DNA from 2 places in the Lysinibacillus sp. G4S2 genome. Region 1 is predicted to be linked to the other one. Evidence: a T-box and tRNA genes for the amino acid it is inferred to sense, from the RefSeq annotation. Region 1 holds a T-box; the other holds one or more tRNA genes.
What was found. The T-box of region 1 lies ahead of alaS (alanine--tRNA ligase). A T-box ahead of a tRNA ligase gene usually reads a tRNA of that ligase, here a tRNA-Ala.
Positions count from the first base shown of each region.

Region 2: it encodes a tRNA-Ala, which carries the amino acid that the T-box ahead of alaS (alanine--tRNA ligase) is inferred to sense. The anticodon was not compared.

Region 1 is NZ_JAUCFJ010000002.1:3,762,944-3,771,419, reverse strand. It holds gene QUF91_RS19260 (magnesium transporter CorA family protein) at 1-446, shown strand, start outside; gene QUF91_RS19255 (magnesium transporter CorA family protein) at 468-1,418, shown strand; gene QUF91_RS19250 (magnesium transporter CorA family protein) at 1,457-2,410, shown strand; T-box leader at 2,742-2,956, shown strand; gene alaS (alanine--tRNA ligase) at 3,036-5,696, shown strand; gene QUF91_RS19240 (IreB family regulatory phosphoprotein) at 6,129-6,395, shown strand; gene ruvX (Holliday junction resolvase RuvX) at 6,398-6,814, shown strand; gene QUF91_RS19230 (DUF1292 domain-containing protein) at 6,834-7,142, shown strand; gene QUF91_RS19225 (DUF1292 domain-containing protein) at 7,241-7,768, shown strand; gene mltG (endolytic transglycosylase MltG) at 7,994-8,476, shown strand, end outside.
Region 2 is NZ_JAUCFJ010000002.1:123,772-132,247, reverse strand. It holds gene QUF91_RS01015 (LytTR family DNA-binding domain-containing protein) at 1-638, shown strand, start outside; rRNA gene rrf (5S ribosomal RNA) at 828-943, opposite strand; rRNA gene QUF91_RS01005 (23S ribosomal RNA) at 1,131-4,058, opposite strand; tRNA gene QUF91_RS01000 (tRNA-Ala) at 4,147-4,222, opposite strand; tRNA gene QUF91_RS00995 (tRNA-Ile) at 4,235-4,311, opposite strand; rRNA gene QUF91_RS00990 (16S ribosomal RNA) at 4,406-5,957, opposite strand; tRNA gene QUF91_RS00985 (tRNA-Ala) at 6,103-6,178, opposite strand; tRNA gene QUF91_RS00980 (tRNA-Pro) at 6,203-6,279, opposite strand; tRNA gene QUF91_RS00975 (tRNA-Arg) at 6,290-6,366, opposite strand; tRNA gene QUF91_RS00970 (tRNA-Leu) at 6,384-6,472, opposite strand; tRNA gene QUF91_RS00965 (tRNA-Gly) at 6,478-6,552, opposite strand; tRNA gene QUF91_RS00960 (tRNA-Leu) at 6,599-6,683, opposite strand; tRNA gene QUF91_RS00955 (tRNA-Lys) at 6,705-6,780, opposite strand; tRNA gene QUF91_RS00950 (tRNA-Thr) at 6,788-6,863, opposite strand; tRNA gene QUF91_RS00945 (tRNA-Val) at 6,867-6,942, opposite strand; rRNA gene rrf (5S ribosomal RNA) at 6,953-7,068, opposite strand; rRNA gene QUF91_RS00935 (23S ribosomal RNA) at 7,182-8,476, opposite strand, start outside.

The DNA of each region.
Region 1 (8,476 bases):
TAAAAAACAGAGAAGTGTATACTTTGCTTAATATAAATAAAATTCTTGTTTATTTCTCAAAGGCGCTAAAAGTCAATCTAGTGATGCTGAAAAAATTGTCGAGAGTGCTGAACTTGGAGACGAACGAAGAAGCTGAAAAAAGGATACAAGCTACTTTTAATGAAATGCAGCAAGCATTCGATATATCACAAATTTACAACGAAAATTTAAGTAATTTGATGGACGCATATTCTGGGGCGATTGAAATTAACCTTAGTGTCGTGCTAAAAGTTTTAACTGCTTTTACGATTATTTTGACGTTTCCGACGATGATCGCCACAGTATACGGAATGAATTTCCCTTTGCCAATGCAGGATGAAGGATACGCATTAGCCGTTATAATGTCCATCTCCACAGGTATTAGTTTAGTGACAGGGTGGATTTTTTACAAAACAAAGCTATTTTAGAAGAGAAAGTGAGGAAAAAAGATGCTTACGATATACCGAAGCGATTCATCAGGTCAATTGCAACCGATATCCGAAATTGTTCATAACACGTTGCTTTATCTTGTTGATCCGACAGATGCGGAAATTTCTCAAATTTCAAATAAACTTAATATTCCGAAAAATTTCATTCGTGATTCCCTAGACATTAATGAGCGACCTCGGATTGAAAAAGATGATTCGTCAACGGTCATCATTCTCAATTCTCCTGTTGTTATGAATGAGGAACATTTGTACGAAGAAATTCCTTATCGGACGATACCGATCGGAATCATACATGTGAAAGATCATTTGGTGATTGTCACAAAAAAAGACAATCCGTTATGTAGAGACTTGTTTTTAGGGAAGTACGGAACATTTCAAACACATATGAAGACGCGAATAACATTGCTGCTATTTGAAGCAATTGCCCAGTCGTATCTCGATTTTCTCAAACGTATAAAAGTACAGGTTGGACGATTACAACAAGAATTGAAAGAATCCCATAACAACCGTGAGCTTTTCGGATTGATTAATATCAATAAAAGTGTAGTTTATTTTTCTACTTCTTTGAAAGCTATGCATAATGTTTTTTTACACCTTTCCAAAGGGCAAGATATAAAACTATATAAAGAAGATGAGAAAATGCTGCAAAATGCGCTAGTTGACCTTGAACAAGCAGCGGAAGTAACGGAAATGCGTAGTCTAAGTTTAAGTAATTTAATGGATGCGTATGCGGCAATCATTCATAATAACCTAAACAGCGTTTTGAAAATACTGGCTACCATTACTATTGTACTAATGATTCCTACTATTATTGGAAGTGTTTTCGCCATGAACGTTCCATTGCCTTATGAAGAAGAACCATTCATGTTTGTAGGAATTATTGGGCTTATTGTAGGGCTCACTGCAGGGCTTATCTACGTATTTTACAAAACAAAATTTTTACGTTTTTAATCTTTTCGCACCGTATATAAGAAAGGATGTGTAGCAAATTGCTTTTAATATACAAAAGTAATGCTGAAGGTAAGTTTGAGCAAACATCAAGTATTGGTTATAACAGTTGGCTTCATCTCGAAGCACCGACATCCAGTGAAATTGAACATGTGGCGGCAGCTCTTGCTGTTCCAAGTGATTTTTTAACTGATTCACTTGATATAGAAGAACGCCCGCGAATTGAAGAACGTGACGGGGCTGTCTTGTTTGTTATTCATATCCCTTACGATCAAATAGATGTCGAGAGTTCCTCTCACGACGTAAAATATCGAACAATTCCTATGGGTATCATTCACACTAAAAATCATCTGATTACGATCTGTAGAGAAGAGCTACCTTTTATGAAAGACCTTTTTAATGGTGAGATGACTCTGTTTGAGACACACATGAAAACGCGCAACACCTTAAAAATATTAAGTATTACTGCTCGGGCATATATTGACTTTTTAGCTACTATTGAACGGGAAATCACCTTAGCGGAAAAGGAGCTTGCTAAGTCGTATCGAAATAGTGAGTTATACACACTACTCTACTTGAATGAAAGTCTTATATATATGGTAACATCACTTAAACAGATGAAATTTACTATGCAAAAAATCTTACATGGTAGCTCTATCGAATTAGACGAAGACGATGCAAATGTTTTAGAAGACGTGCTTATTGAGATAGATCAAGCATATGAAGTGACGGAAATAAATCAAACTAATTTAAATAATATTATGGATGCATATGGGAACGTCATTCAAAACAACGTAAGCCAAGTACTTAAATTACTCGCTTCATTTACAATCATATTATCGGTGCCGACGTTAATCGCTACGATTTATGGGATGAATGTGCCTTTACCATATCAAAATGAATCCAATGCATTTTGGGGAGTAATAGTCTTTATAATCTTGCTGACTGGGTTGTCTACTTTCATTTTTTACAAAAAAAATTATTTTACGCGGTAATATAGAATCAAACCATTTTAATAGAACAAATAATACTAAATTTTTTGACTCGGCATCAGAAGTTGTAAAAATGCCAGTTGATTGAAGTATAAGATGGGTGACTCTAAGCGTCACAGATGAGTCCTTGGAGCCCAAGCGACTCATCTGACGCCTACGAAAAAAGCGCCCAGTCGGAACGGACGTTATGGTGATGAGCCAATTTTTTCAGTAGTTGAAGTAGAAAATCTACTATTCTATAAACACTTTCGAATGGACGTTGTATTATGATTAGCCATTATAGTGCCAATTGACAGAAGAACATATTTTTTTTATAATTCTTGTTAGAAAATTGTAAAAAACGATGATGGAAAAAGTAAGTATTTGTGCGTGTAAAAGAAAGGGATTTCTTGGCTGAAAAAATCCTCACAATAGCAAATACCGAAAGCTACTCCGGAGTGCAGTTAATCTCTGCCGTTCACTTACGTTACAAGTGCTTAAGAGGTAAGTATACTTTTACTTACAACTAGGGTGGTACCGCGAGACAAATCACAAGTCCTCGTCCCTTTTTTGGGGATGGGGGCTTTTTTATGTTGATTTGTGGATTCATATCGTAATTTTACAAAACATATAGGGAGGAAATTTTCATATGAAAGCAGCAGAAATTCGCCGCATGTATTTAGAATTCTTTAAAGAAAAAGGTCATCATCATGAGCCATCAGCACCGCTTGTGCCAATCAATGACCCATCATTACTTTGGATTAACTCAGGTGTTGCAACACTTAAACCATATTTCGATGGTCGTATCATTCCTGAAAATCCACGTATTACAAATGCCCAAAAATCAATCCGTACAAATGATATTGAAAACGTAGGTAAAACAGCTCGTCACCATACGTTCTTTGAAATGTTAGGTAACTTCTCAATTGGGGATTACTTTAAAAAAGAAGCTATTCATTATGCTTGGGAGTTCTTAACGGATAAAAAATGGATGGGCTTTGATCCTGAGCTTTTATCGATTACGATCCATCCTGAAGATCAAGAAGCGTATGACGTTTGGCATAACGAAATTGGTATTCCTGAAGAGCGTTTAATCCGTCTAGAGGGGAACTTCTGGGATATCGGTGAAGGTCCATCGGGTCCTAACTCAGAAATTTTTTATGACCGTGGGGAAGAATACGGTTCAGATGAAAATGATCCAGAAATGTATCCAGGTGGAGAAAATGAACGCTATCTTGAAATTTGGAACTTAGTGTTCTCTCAATTCAACCATAATCCTGATGGCACATACACACCACTTCCAAAGCAAAATATTGATACTGGTATGGGTCTTGAGCGTATCGTATCAGTTGTTCAAAATGTTCCAACGAACTTTGATACAGATTTATTCATGCCTATAATTGAAAAAATCGAGCAGTTAGCAAATCGTAAATACAAACGTCCTGGTGAAGTAGCACTAAGTGAAATCTTCGGTTCAGAAGAAGATATTAATACACCATTTAAAGTGATCGCTGACCACATTCGTACAGTGGCGTTTGCTATTGGTGATGGTGCTCTTCCTTCAAATGAAGGTCGAGGTTATGTATTACGTCGTTTACTACGTCGTGCTGTGCGCTATGCAAAACAAATCGGCATTGAAAAGCCATTTATGTTTGAATTAGTACCAACTGTTGGTGAAATTATGAATGATTTCTACCCAGAGGTAACGGAAAAATGCGAGTTTATCCAACGTGTTATTAAAAATGAGGAACTTCGCTTCCATGAAACATTAGACGGTGGTCTTACTATCTTTAACGATGTAGTAGAAGCTCAAAAAGCAGCAGGCCATGACTATATTCCAGGTGCAGATGCATTCCGTTTATATGATACTTACGGTTTCCCAATCGAATTAACAGAAGAGTATGCGGAAGAAGTAGGCATGAAGGTAGATCATGAAGGCTTTGAAGCGGCAATGGAAGAACAACGTGAACGCGCACGTGCAGCTCGTCAAGATGTAGATTCTATGCAAGTACAAAACGAAGTGCTAGCAAACTTGACGGTTGCAAGTGAATTTGTAGGCTATGATACATTAACGACAGACACAGAAGTGGCAGCGATCATTGTCAATGGTCAAGTATCGAAGGTAGCATCTGAAGGGCAAGAAGCACTAGTTATTTTAGCTAAAACACCATTCTATGCTGAAATGGGTGGTCAAATAGCGGATAGCGGTGTTATTGCTAATGATAGCTTTACGGCCATTGTAAAAGATGTACAAAAAGCTCCAAATGGTCAGCCGCTTCATACTGTACTTGTAGAATCTGGCGAAATGCATGTTGAAGATGCTGTGAAGGCAGTAGTTAACCGTGATGAACGTAATTTAATTATTAAAAACCATACAGCAACACATATTATGCAACGCGCGCTAAAAGATGTACTGGGCGACCATGTTAGCCAAGCTGGATCTTATGTAGGGCCTGATCGTTTACGCTTTGACTTCTCTCACTTCGGACAAGTGACAAAAGAGGAATTACAACAAATTGAACGTATTGTAAATGAAAAAGTGTGGGATGATATAGAGGTCGTTATTGAAGAAAAAGGCATCGATGAAGCAAAAGCTATGGGAGCAATGGCTTTATTCGGTGAGAAATACGGTGATATCGTTCGCGTTGTGTCAATTGGTAACTACTCTATTGAACTTTGCGGTGGTTTACACGTAAAACGTTCTTCTGAAATTGGCTTCTTCAAAATTGTTTCAGAAGGTGGTATCGGTGCAGGTACTCGTCGTATCGAGGCTGTGACAGGTAAAGTTGCTTATGAAGCAGTGAAAGAGGAAGAAGCTTTATTAAACGAAGCGGCGGCAATATTAAAAGCTAATCCAAAAGATATTGTGACAAAAGTAAATGCGTTACAAGCTGACTACAAAGATTTACAACGTGAAAATGAGGCATTATCACAAAAAATCGCGAATGCACAAGCAGGCGCTATTGTGGACGCTGCGCAAACTTTTGGGGATGTAACTGTTCTATCTACTAAAGTTGAGGCGAAGGACAATAATCAACTGCGTCAAATGATGGATGACTTGAAAGTGAAAATGCCTAAAGCTGTTATCGTTCTTGGTGCTGTCGATGGCGAAAAGGTTATGCTATGTGCTGGTGTAACAAAAGATTTAGTTGGTGGTAATTACCATGCAGGAAATATCGTAAAAATGGTAGCAGAAGCATGTGGTGGTAAAGGTGGCGGTCGTCCAGATATGGCGATGGCAGGTGCAAAAGATGCATCAAAACTTGATGAAGCACTACTTTCTGTGTATGATTATGTTAAATCCATTTAACTTCTTTTTGCGATTGCAATAGAGGAACTCAGGCTAAGAACTTCACATCCTGTGAAAACGCCTGAGTGACCAGCGTCGTGTTGCTGCCGCTGCGTTAGCACTACGCTTTCGCACAAAAAACATCTGCTGGCCTAAAGCCTCCGGCGGATGTCACGGAATCGGAAAGGAGTTCTTAGGGGATGTTAGCCTAAGATCATCGCATCCATGCGATAACGGCTGACTGACCTGCGTCGGTAAAAACGCCACGTCCTGTGGCATTACCGAAATGACCGACATCGTGTCGGCCCTCGTGCAGGCCTAAACACAAAGCCGATTCCAGACGCAATTATGCCGAGGTATAATTGATAATACGCCAAAACATGTTATAATAAAGAGAAATTGGAGATGAGCTTTTTTGCACATCTCCTTATTTCTGAAAGCGAGGTGCTGGTCATGAGTTCATTTGATCAAACGATGAAATTTAATTTTCCAGAAGAATCAATGGAACAGGAAGTCAAGCAGGTAATGTTGAAAGTACATTCTTCATTAGAGGAAAAGGGATATAACCCTATCAATCAGATTGTCGGTTATTTACTTTCTGGTGATCCGGCGTATATTCCTCGCCATCAGGATGCTCGTAATTTAATTCGCAAGCTTGAGCGTGACGAAATTCTAGAAGAGCTTGTTAAGTTTTATATTAAAAAGAATAACGAGGATTAGAAATGAGAATTATGGGATTAGACGTTGGGTCAAAAACCGTAGGCGTTGCTGTTAGTGATGCTCTAGGGTGGACGGCCCAAGGTATTGAAACCGTAAAAATTGATGAAGCTAACGGCGAGTTCGGCATTGAGCGTATAGCCGAGCTAGTGAAGGAGTATGCTATAACAGAATTTGTTGTAGGATACCCGAAAAACATGAATAATACGGTTGGACCGCGTGGGGAGGCTTCTGAAAACTATAAAAAGCTTTTAGAAGAAACATTTTCACTACCGGTCAAGCTTTGGGATGAACGTCTAACAACGATGGCTGCTGAGCGTATGCTAATCGAAGCGGACGTAAGTCGCAAAAAACGCAAGCAAGTCATAGATAAAATGGCTGCTGTGATGATTTTACAAGGCTACTTAGATAGCAAAAATTAATTTATGAGGTGACAAGCGCATGGCACAAGAGCATAACCACGAAGAAGAATTACATGTACAACACATTACAGTGATTGACGAGAACGGAAATGAACAACTTTGTGAAGTGATTCACGTACATGAATCAGCTGAATTCGGTAAATCATATGTATTTTACTCTATGGTAGGTGCAGAAGAAGATGAGGATGGCTCTGTAGAAATCTTCGTATCTTCATTTGTACCATCTGAAAATGGTGAAGATGGTGAGTTAACACCAATCGAAACTGAAGCAGAGTGGGATATGGTAGAAGACGTATTAAACGCTTTAGAGGATGAAAACGAAGAATAATCATCGTAATCTTTAAAAGTGTGGAACAAGGATGGCAATAAGCACTCCTTGTTCCTTTTTTACTTTTGAAAGAATAAAGCTAGCTTGGAGGAGATTAAATGAACGAAGAAACGCAAGAATTTCTTATAATTGGAGAGGATGGCAAGGAGCAAAAATGCCGTGTTGTCTTCACCTTTGATGCAGAAGAAAAATCATATGTATTATTTTCGTTAATTGACGAAAATGGTAATGAAATTCCTGGGGACATTTCTGCTATGACATTCGATTATGATGATAATAATGGGGAAATGACCAATTTACAGCCTGTTGAAACAGAGGCGGAGTGGGAGATGATTAATGAGGTAGTCCTAACACTTCTGAATGAATTTGAAGAGGGGCCGCAGCTAATTACTGTAACAGATGAGGATGGAACAGATCAGGTTTGTGAGGTCATTCATACATTTTCATCCGAACAGTTTGGTAAATCCTATGTACTTTATGTTCTAGCATCGGACGAGCCAATCGAGGAAAAAGATATTTTTGCTGCCCAATATATAGCTGGAAATGACGGGACGATAGAAGAATTATTACCAATTGAAACAGATGCCGAATGGGAATTTGTTGAAGATATATTAAATGATTTATAATAAAAACTCTGAGTGGTGTAAAGTGCTACTCAGAGTTTTTTTATTTTCATTCAGCCAAATGTTTGCTGTAGCGAAATCGCAACGGCAGTTTGTGGGCACAATTTAAAATCCGAACGAATTACGTCGAGGCGAAGTTGATATGTGCTATTTTTACTGAATTATCTATTTCTGTTTGTCGTGAAAGTTGATTTCTAGTATGATAATGAAGTGATAGGGGGGAAACCCGTGGATAACGGTTCAAAAAAACAAGAAATGTTTTCAAAAATGGAAAAAAGAAAATCCGAGGTAAAAGTTGTGAGAAAAATAGTGGCTATTGTTGCAATTTCTATTGTTCTACTATTAGGGATTGTCGGTTTATTTGGTTATACGTATGTGAAGAGTGCTTTAAAACCGGTGGATCCGGATGCAACTAAAACTATAGTAGTTGAAGTACCAATTGGCTCAACCTTAAGCTCTATTTCGACTTTACTAGAGGAAAAAGGAATTATTAAAGATGCGCGTGTTTTTAAATACTATGCTAAGTTTAAAAATGAATCCCAGTTCCAAGCCGGGAAATATGATTTAACGCAGGCCATGACATTAGATGAGCTAATAGAAAGTTTAAAATCCGGAAAGGTCTACCGTAAACCAGTCTTTACAATGACAATTCCAGAGGGTTTAACACTCGAACAAATTGGTAACATTGTAGAAAAGAAAACGCCGTACACT
Region 2 (8,476 bases), 3.6 Mb from region 1:
TTTCACAACAGTTTATTTCAATGTTAAAAGACTGGGTTCCAGTCCATTCATCTATTGCAATTGCTGCCGAAAACTCCTATATCTATTTTCATTCTGGACATCAAAACATCAATTTGGAGGTAGGTCAACAAGTACAATCCGGTAGCATTGCAGAGCAAGTTCTACGCACAAGGAAACGAACAGACGCCATTTTAGATAATTCCTTATTTGAAACACCCTATTACGGGATAGGCTACCCTATAAACATTTTAAATGTGCCTGCAGCACTTGTTGTAGTATTACCTTCAAGCTTTACCGAAAAGAAAGTAGAGCCCTTTCAATTTTTAACTGGAAAGCAAGAAGAGGAATGGAATCCTGTTGCAATTGAAAAAATCTCTCATATTGAAAGCCTGCAGAAAAAAACGTGGTTTTATGTGGAGGGGGAACAATTTAAAACAAGTATTACACTGAAAGAACTTCAAATGCGTCTACCGTCATCTTTTATTCGCATTCACAGATCTTATATTGTTAATATTCATTTCATAAAAAAAATGGCTCGTGATCTTACTTCCAACTTTATTGTCACGCTAAAGGATGGAAGTGAACTACCCGTTAGCCAATCTTATTTAAATAATCTTCGAAACGCTCTTGAATTTTAGATTTTTCCTTGGCGAAATGTTGTTGCTGTCGCTTCGCTTTCGCACAGAAAACACTTTTGTTGCTGTCGCTTCGCTTTCGCACAGAAAATACATTCGTTGACTGAAAATAAAAGGCTGTCCTATACATTTGTTGTATAAGACAGCCTAAAAATTAAAAAAGCCTGAGAAACAATTCTCAGACTTTAGATTGCCTAGCGACGTCCTACTCTCACAGGGGGAAGCCCCCAACTACCATCGGCGCTAAAGAGCTTAACTTCCGTGTTCGGTATGGGAACGGGTGTGACCTCTTTGCCATCATCACTAGACTATTTTCGGCTTTCAATATACGTCGCATTTCTTCGTCAGCTTCTGTCGTTCAGTCAGTCACGTACTTGAGTACGCTCCTTTCCTCTCTCCATCTCTTCCTCGAACTACTCGTATCTTGAAACCCTTGATGAAAGAATAATTGTTCTTTCAAAACTGGATAAACGTGCATTGAATGTTTCAAACATTGTGGTTAAGTCCTCGATCGATTAGTATTCGTCAGCTCCATGTGTCACCACACTTCCACCTCGAACCTATCTACCTCATCGTCTTTGAGGGATCTTACTTACTTGCGTAATGGGAAATCTCATCTTGAGGGGGGCTTCATGCTTAGATGCTTTCAGCACTTATCCCGTCCACACATAGCTACCCAGCGATGCCTTTGGCAAGACAACTGGTACACCAGCGGTGTGTCCATCCCGGTCCTCTCGTACTAAGGACAGCTCCTCTCAAATTTCCTACGCCCACGACGGATAGGGACCGAACTGTCTCACGACGTTCTGAACCCAGCTCGCGTACCGCTTTAATGGGCGAACAGCCCAACCCTTGGGACCGACTACAGCCCCAGGATGCGATGAGCCGACATCGAGGTGCCAAACCTCCCCGTCGATGTGGACTCTTGGGGGAGATAAGCCTGTTATCCCCGGGGTAGCTTTTATCCGTTGAGCGATGGCCCTTCCATGCGGAACCACCGGATCACTAAGCCCGTCTTTCGACCCTGCTCGACTTGTAGGTCTCGCAGTCAAGCTCCCTTGTGCCTTTACACTCTACGAATGATTTCCAACCATTCTGAGGGAACCTTTGGGCGCCTCCGTTACCTTTTAGGAGGCGACCGCCCCAGTCAAACTGTCCGCCTGACACTGTCTCCTACCCCGCTAAGGGGCATGGGTTAGAATTTCAATACAACCAGGGTAGTATCCCACCGACGCCTCCTTCGAAGCTGGCGCTCCGAGATCTCTGGCTCCTACCTATCCTGTACAAGTTGTACCAAAATTCAATATCAGGCTACAGTAAAGCTCCACGGGGTCTTTCCGTCCTGTCGCGGGTAACCTGCATCTTCACAGGTACTATAATTTCACCGAGTCTCTCGTTGAGACAGTGCCCAGATCGTTACGCCTTTCGTGCGGGTCGGAACTTACCCGACAAGGAATTTCGCTACCTTAGGACCGTTATAGTTACGGCCGCCGTTTACTGGGGCTTCAATTCGCAGCTTCGCTTGCGCTAACCACTCCTCTTAACCTTCCAGCACCGGGCAGGCGTCAGCCCCTATACGTCACCTTACGGTTTTGCAGAGACCTGTGTTTTTGCTAAACAGTCGCCTGGGCCTATTCACTGCGGCTCTCATGCGCTTGCACGCTCAAGAGCACCCCTTCTCCCGAAGTTACGGGGTCATTTTGCCGAGTTCCTTAACGAGAGTTCTCTCGCACACCTTAGGATTCTCTCCTCGACTACCTGTGTCGGTTTGCGGTACGGGCACCTCTCACCTCGATAGAGGCTTTTCTTGGCAGTGTGAAATCAGGAACTTCGTCCATACGGACTCGCCATCACAGCTCAACGTTACAGTGTGCGGATTTGCCTACACACACGCCTTACTGCTTGGACGCGCACAACCAACGGCGCGCTTACCCTATCCTACTGCGTCCCCCCATTTCTCAAACGGTGAGGAGGTGGTACAGGAATATCAACCTGTTGTCCATCGCCTACGCCTATCGGCCTCGGCTTAGGTCCCGACTAACCCTGAGCGGACGAGCCTTCCTCAGGAAACCTTAGTCATACGGTGGACGGGATTCTCACCCGTCTTTCGCTACTCATACCGGCATTCTCACTTCTAAGCGCTCCACCAGTCCTTCCGATCTGACTTCAACGCACTTAGAACGCTCTCCTACCACTGACATCATAGATGTCAATCCACAGCTTCGGTGAATCGTTTAGCCCCGATACATTTTCGGCGCAGCGTCACTCGACCAGTGAGCTATTACGCACTCTTTAAATGATGGCTGCTTCTAAGCCAACATCCTGGTTGTCTGTGCAACGCCACATCCTTTTCCACTTAACGATTACTTTGGGACCTTAGCTGGTGGTCTGGGCTGTTTCCCTTTTGACTACGGATCTTATCACTCGCAGTCTGACTCCCGTGTATAAATATCTGGCATTCGGAGTTTGTCTGAATTCGGTAAACCGGGATGGCCCCCTAGTCCAAACAGTGCTCTACCTCCAGTATTCTCATCACGAGGCTAGCCCTAAAGCTATTTCGGAGAGAACCAGCTATCTCCAAGTTCGATTGGAATTTCTCCGCTACCCACACCTCATCCCCGCACTTTTCAACGTGCGTGGGTTCGGGCCTCCAGTAAGTGTTACCTCACCTTCACCCTGGACATGGGTAGATCACCTGGTTTCGGGTCTACGACCACGTACTAATTCGCCCTATTCAGACTCGCTTTCGCTGCGGCTCCGCCTTCTAAAGCTTAACCTCGCACGTAATCGTAACTCGCCGGTTCATTCTACAAAAGGCACGCTATCACCCATTAACGGGCTCTAACTACTTGTAGGCACACGGTTTCAGGATCTCTTTCACTCCCCTTCCGGGGTGCTTTTCACCTTTCCCTCACGGTACTGGTTCACTATCGGTCACTAGGTAGTATTTAGCCTTGGGAGATGGTCCTCCCGGATTCCGACGGAATTTCACGTGTTCCGCCGTACTCAGGATCCACTCAGGAGAGAACGAACTTTCGACTACAGGGCTTTTACCTGCTCTGGCGGACCTTTCCAAGTCGCTTCATCTAACTCGCTCTTTTGTAACTCCGTATAGAGTGTCCTACAACCCCAAGAGGCAAGCCTCTTGGTTTGGGCTCTTCCCGTTTCGCTCGCCGCTACTCAGGGAATCGATTTTTCTTTCTCTTCCTCCAGGTACTTAGATGTTTCAGTTCCCTGGGTCTGCCTTCAAGACGCTATGAATTCACGTCAAGATACTACGCGATTAAACGTAGTGGGTTCCCCCATTCGGAAATCTCCGGATCAAAGCTCACTTACAGCTCCCCGAAGCATATCGGTGTTAGTGCCGTCCTTCTTCGGCTCCTAGTGCCAAGGCATTCGCCGTGCGCCCTTAATAACTTAACCAAGTTATTAAGCCTATAAAAAACTTAAAAATAAATGTGTTTGTTACAATTTCAATGTCGTTTTATCCAGTTTTCAAAGAACAAAAAAATGGTGGAGCCTAGCGGGATCGAACCGCTGACCTCCTGCGTGCAAGGCAGGCGCTCTCCCAGCTGAGCTAAGGCCCCAAGAGGTATATATGGTGGGCCTAAATGGACTCGAACCATCGACCTCACGCTTATCAGGCGTGCGCTCTAACCAGCTGAGCTATAGGCCCTCTTAGAAGTTTTATATTTAGTCATAAACCTTCAAAACTGAACGCAAAACGTAATCTTACAAACCCTAGGTTTGTATTCCGAAAATATCCTTAGAAAGGAGGTGATCCAGCCGCACCTTCCGATACGGCTACCTTGTTACGACTTCACCCCAATCATCTATCCCACCTTCGGCGGCTGGCTCCAAAAGGTTACCCCACCGACTTCGGGTGTTACAAACTCTCGTGGTGTGACGGGCGGTGTGTACAAGGCCCGGGAACGTATTCACCGCGGCATGCTGATCCGCGATTACTAGCGATTCCGGCTTCATGTAGGCGAGTTGCAGCCTACAATCCGAACTGAGAACGACTTTATCGGATTAGCTCCCTCTCGCGAGTTGGCAACCGTTTGTATCGTCCATTGTAGCACGTGTGTAGCCCAGGTCATAAGGGGCATGATGATTTGACGTCATCCCCACCTTCCTCCGGTTTGTCACCGGCAGTCACCTTAGAGTGCCCAACTAAATGATGGCAACTAAGATCAAGGGTTGCGCTCGTTGCGGGACTTAACCCAACATCTCACGACACGAGCTGACGACAACCATGCACCACCTGTCACCGTTGTCCCCGAAGGGAAAACCATATCTCTACAGTGGTCAACGGGATGTCAAGACCTGGTAAGGTTCTTCGCGTTGCTTCGAATTAAACCACATGCTCCACCGCTTGTGCGGGCCCCCGTCAATTCCTTTGAGTTTCAGTCTTGCGACCGTACTCCCCAGGCGGAGTGCTTAATGCGTTAGCTGCAGCACTAAGGGGCGGAAACCCCCTAACACTTAGCACTCATCGTTTACGGCGTGGACTACCAGGGTATCTAATCCTGTTTGCTCCCCACGCTTTCGCGCCTCAGCGTCAGTTACAGACCAGAAAGTCGCCTTCGCCACTGGTGTTCCTCCAAATCTCTACGCATTTCACCGCTACACTTGGAATTCCACTTTCCTCTTCTGCACTCAAGTCCCCCAGTTTCCAATGACCCTCCACGGTTGAGCCGTGGGCTTTCACATCAGACTTAAAGGACCGCCTGCGCGCGCTTTACGCCCAATAATTCCGGACAACGCTTGCCACCTACGTATTACCGCGGCTGCTGGCACGTAGTTAGCCGTGGCTTTCTAATAAGGTACCGTCAAGGTACAGCCAGTTACTACTGTACTTGTTCTTCCCTTACAACAGAGTTTTACGATCCGAAAACCTTCTTCACTCACGCGGCGTTGCTCCATCAGGCTTTCGCCCATTGTGGAAGATTCCCTACTGCTGCCTCCCGTAGGAGTCTGGGCCGTGTCTCAGTCCCAGTGTGGCCGATCACCCTCTCAGGTCGGCTACGCATCGTCGCCTTGGTGAGCCGTTACCTCACCAACTAGCTAATGCGCCGCGGGCCCATCTTATAGCGACAGCCGAAACCGTCTTTCAGTGTTTCACCATGAGGTAAAACAGATTATTCGGTATTAGCCCCGGTTTCCCGGAGTTATCCCAAACTATAAGGTAGGTTGCCCACGTGTTACTCACCCGTCCGCCGCTAACGTCAAAGGAGCAAGCTCCTTCTCTGTTCGCTCGACTTGCATGTATTAGGCACGCCGCCAGCGTTCGTCCTGAGCCAGGATCAAACTCTCCATAAAAAGAAATTTGATTAGCTCAAATTGTTTTGCTGGCATCATGTTTGATGTCCAAAATTTTGTTTTGTTCACTAACTCAAGGTTAGCTACTAAAAACTTTATTGATTACGTTTTGCTTGTTCAGTTTTCAAGGTTCATTAAAGTTAAATGGTGGAGCCTAGCGGGATCGAACCGCTGACCTCCTGCGTGCAAGGCAGGCGCTCTCCCAGCTGAGCTAAGGCCCCATAGTTAATATTATTTTTAGGAAATGGTCGGGAAGACAGGATTCGAACCTGCGACCCCTTGGTCCCAAACCAAGTGCTCTACCAAGCTGAGCTACTTCCCGTTTGTTATATTGGCGCGCCCGACAGGAGTCGAACCCATAACCTTCTGATCCGTAGTCAGACGCTCTATCCAATTGAGCTACGGGCGCTAATTATTAAAATAAAATGGTGCCGAGGGCCGGAATCGAACCGGCACGGTAGTCACCTACCGCAGGATTTTAAGTCCTGTGCGTCTGCCAGTTCCGCCACCCCGGCACATTTGGAGCGGAAGACGAGGTTCGAACTCGCGACCCCCACCTTGGCAAGGTGGTGTTCTACCACTGAACTACTTCCGCATGTGCATAAGATTTATTTATCCTGGCAATTATTAAATTTAAAATATGGTGCGGGTGAAGGGAGTCGAACCCCCACGCCTTGCGGCGCTAGATCCTAAGTCTAGTGCGTCTGCCAATTCCGCCACACCCGCATATTTTGTTGGCAATTTAAATGGTGAGCCATGAAGGACTCGAACCTTCGACCCTCTGATTAAAAGTCAGATGCTCTACCAACTGAGCTAATGGCTCAAAACTATGGTGCCGGCGATAGGAGTCGAACCCACGACCTACTGATTACAAGTCAGTTGCTCTACCAACTGAGCTACACCGGCAAATGGTGGAGGATGACGGGCTCGAACCGCCGACCCCCTGCTTGTAAGGCAGGTGCTCTCCCAGCTGAGCTAATCCTCCTGGGTATTATGCCTAGCGATGTCCTACTCTCACAGGGGGAAGCCCCCAACTACCATCGGCGCTAAAGAGCTTAACTTCCGTGTTCGGTATGGGAACGGGTGTGACCTCTTTGCCATCATCACTAGACTATTTTAAAGACAAGATTTATTATAACATATTTCGTTATAATTGCAAGCTTTTTTTAAAACTTTCTTGTTCTTTCAAAACTGGATAAACGTGCATTGAATGTTTCAAACATTGTGGTTAAGTCCTCGATCGATTAGTATTCGTCAGCTCCATGTGTCACCACACTTCCACCTCGAACCTATCTACCTCATCGTCTTTGAGGGATCTTACTTACTTGCGTAATGGGAAATCTCATCTTGAGGGGGGCTTCATGCTTAGATGCTTTCAGCACTTATCCCGTCCACACATAGCTACCCAGCGATGCCTTTGGCAAGACAACTGGTACACCAGCGGTGTGTCCATCCCGGTCCTCTCGTACTAAGGACAGCTCCTCTCAAATTTCCTACGCCCACGACGGATAGGGACCGAACTGTCTCACGACGTTCTGAACCCAGCTCGCGTACCGCTTTAATGGGCGAACAGCCCAACCCTTGGGACCGACTACAGCCCCAGGATGCGATGAGCCGACATCGAGGTGCCAAACCTCCCCGTCGATGTGGACTCTTGGGGGAGATAAGCCTGTTATCCCCGGGGTAGCTTTTATCCGTTGAGCGATGGCCCTTCCATGCGGAACCACCGGATCACTAAGCCCGTCTTTCGACCCTGCTCGACTTGTAGGTCTCGCAGTCAAGCTCCCTTGTGCCTTTACACTCTACGAATGATTTCCAACCATTCTGAGGGAACCTTTGGGCGCCTCCGTTACCTTTTAGGAGGCGACCGCCCCAGTCAAACTGTCCGCCTGACACTGTCTCCTACCCCGCTAAGGGGCATGGGTTAGAATTTCAATACAACCAGGGTAGTATCCCACCGACGCCTCCTTCGAAGCTGGCGCTCCGAGATCTCTGGCTCCTACCTATCCTGTACAAGTTGTACCAAAATTCAATATCAGGCTACAGTAAAGCTCCACGGGGTCTTTCCGTCCTGTCGCGGGTAACCTGCATCTTCACAGGTACTATAATTTCACCGAGTCTCTCGTTGAGACAGTGCCCAGATCGTTACGCCTTTCGTGCGGGTCGGAACTTACCCGACAAGGAATTTCGCTACCTTAGGACCGTTATAGTTACGGCCGCCGTTTACTGGGGCTTCAATTCGCAGCTTCGCTTGCGCTAACCACTCCTCTTAACCTTCCAGCACCGGGCAGGCGTCAGCCCCTATACGTCACCTTACGGTTTTGCAGAGACCTGTGTTTTTGCTAAACAGTCGCCTGGGCCTATTCACTGCGGCTCTCATGCGCTTGCACGCTCAAGAGCACCCCTTCTCCCGAAGTTACGGGGTCATTTTGCCGAGTTCCTTAACGAGAGTTCTCTCGCACACCTTAGGATTCTCTCCTCGACTACCTGTGTCGGTTTGCGGTACGGGCACCTCTCAC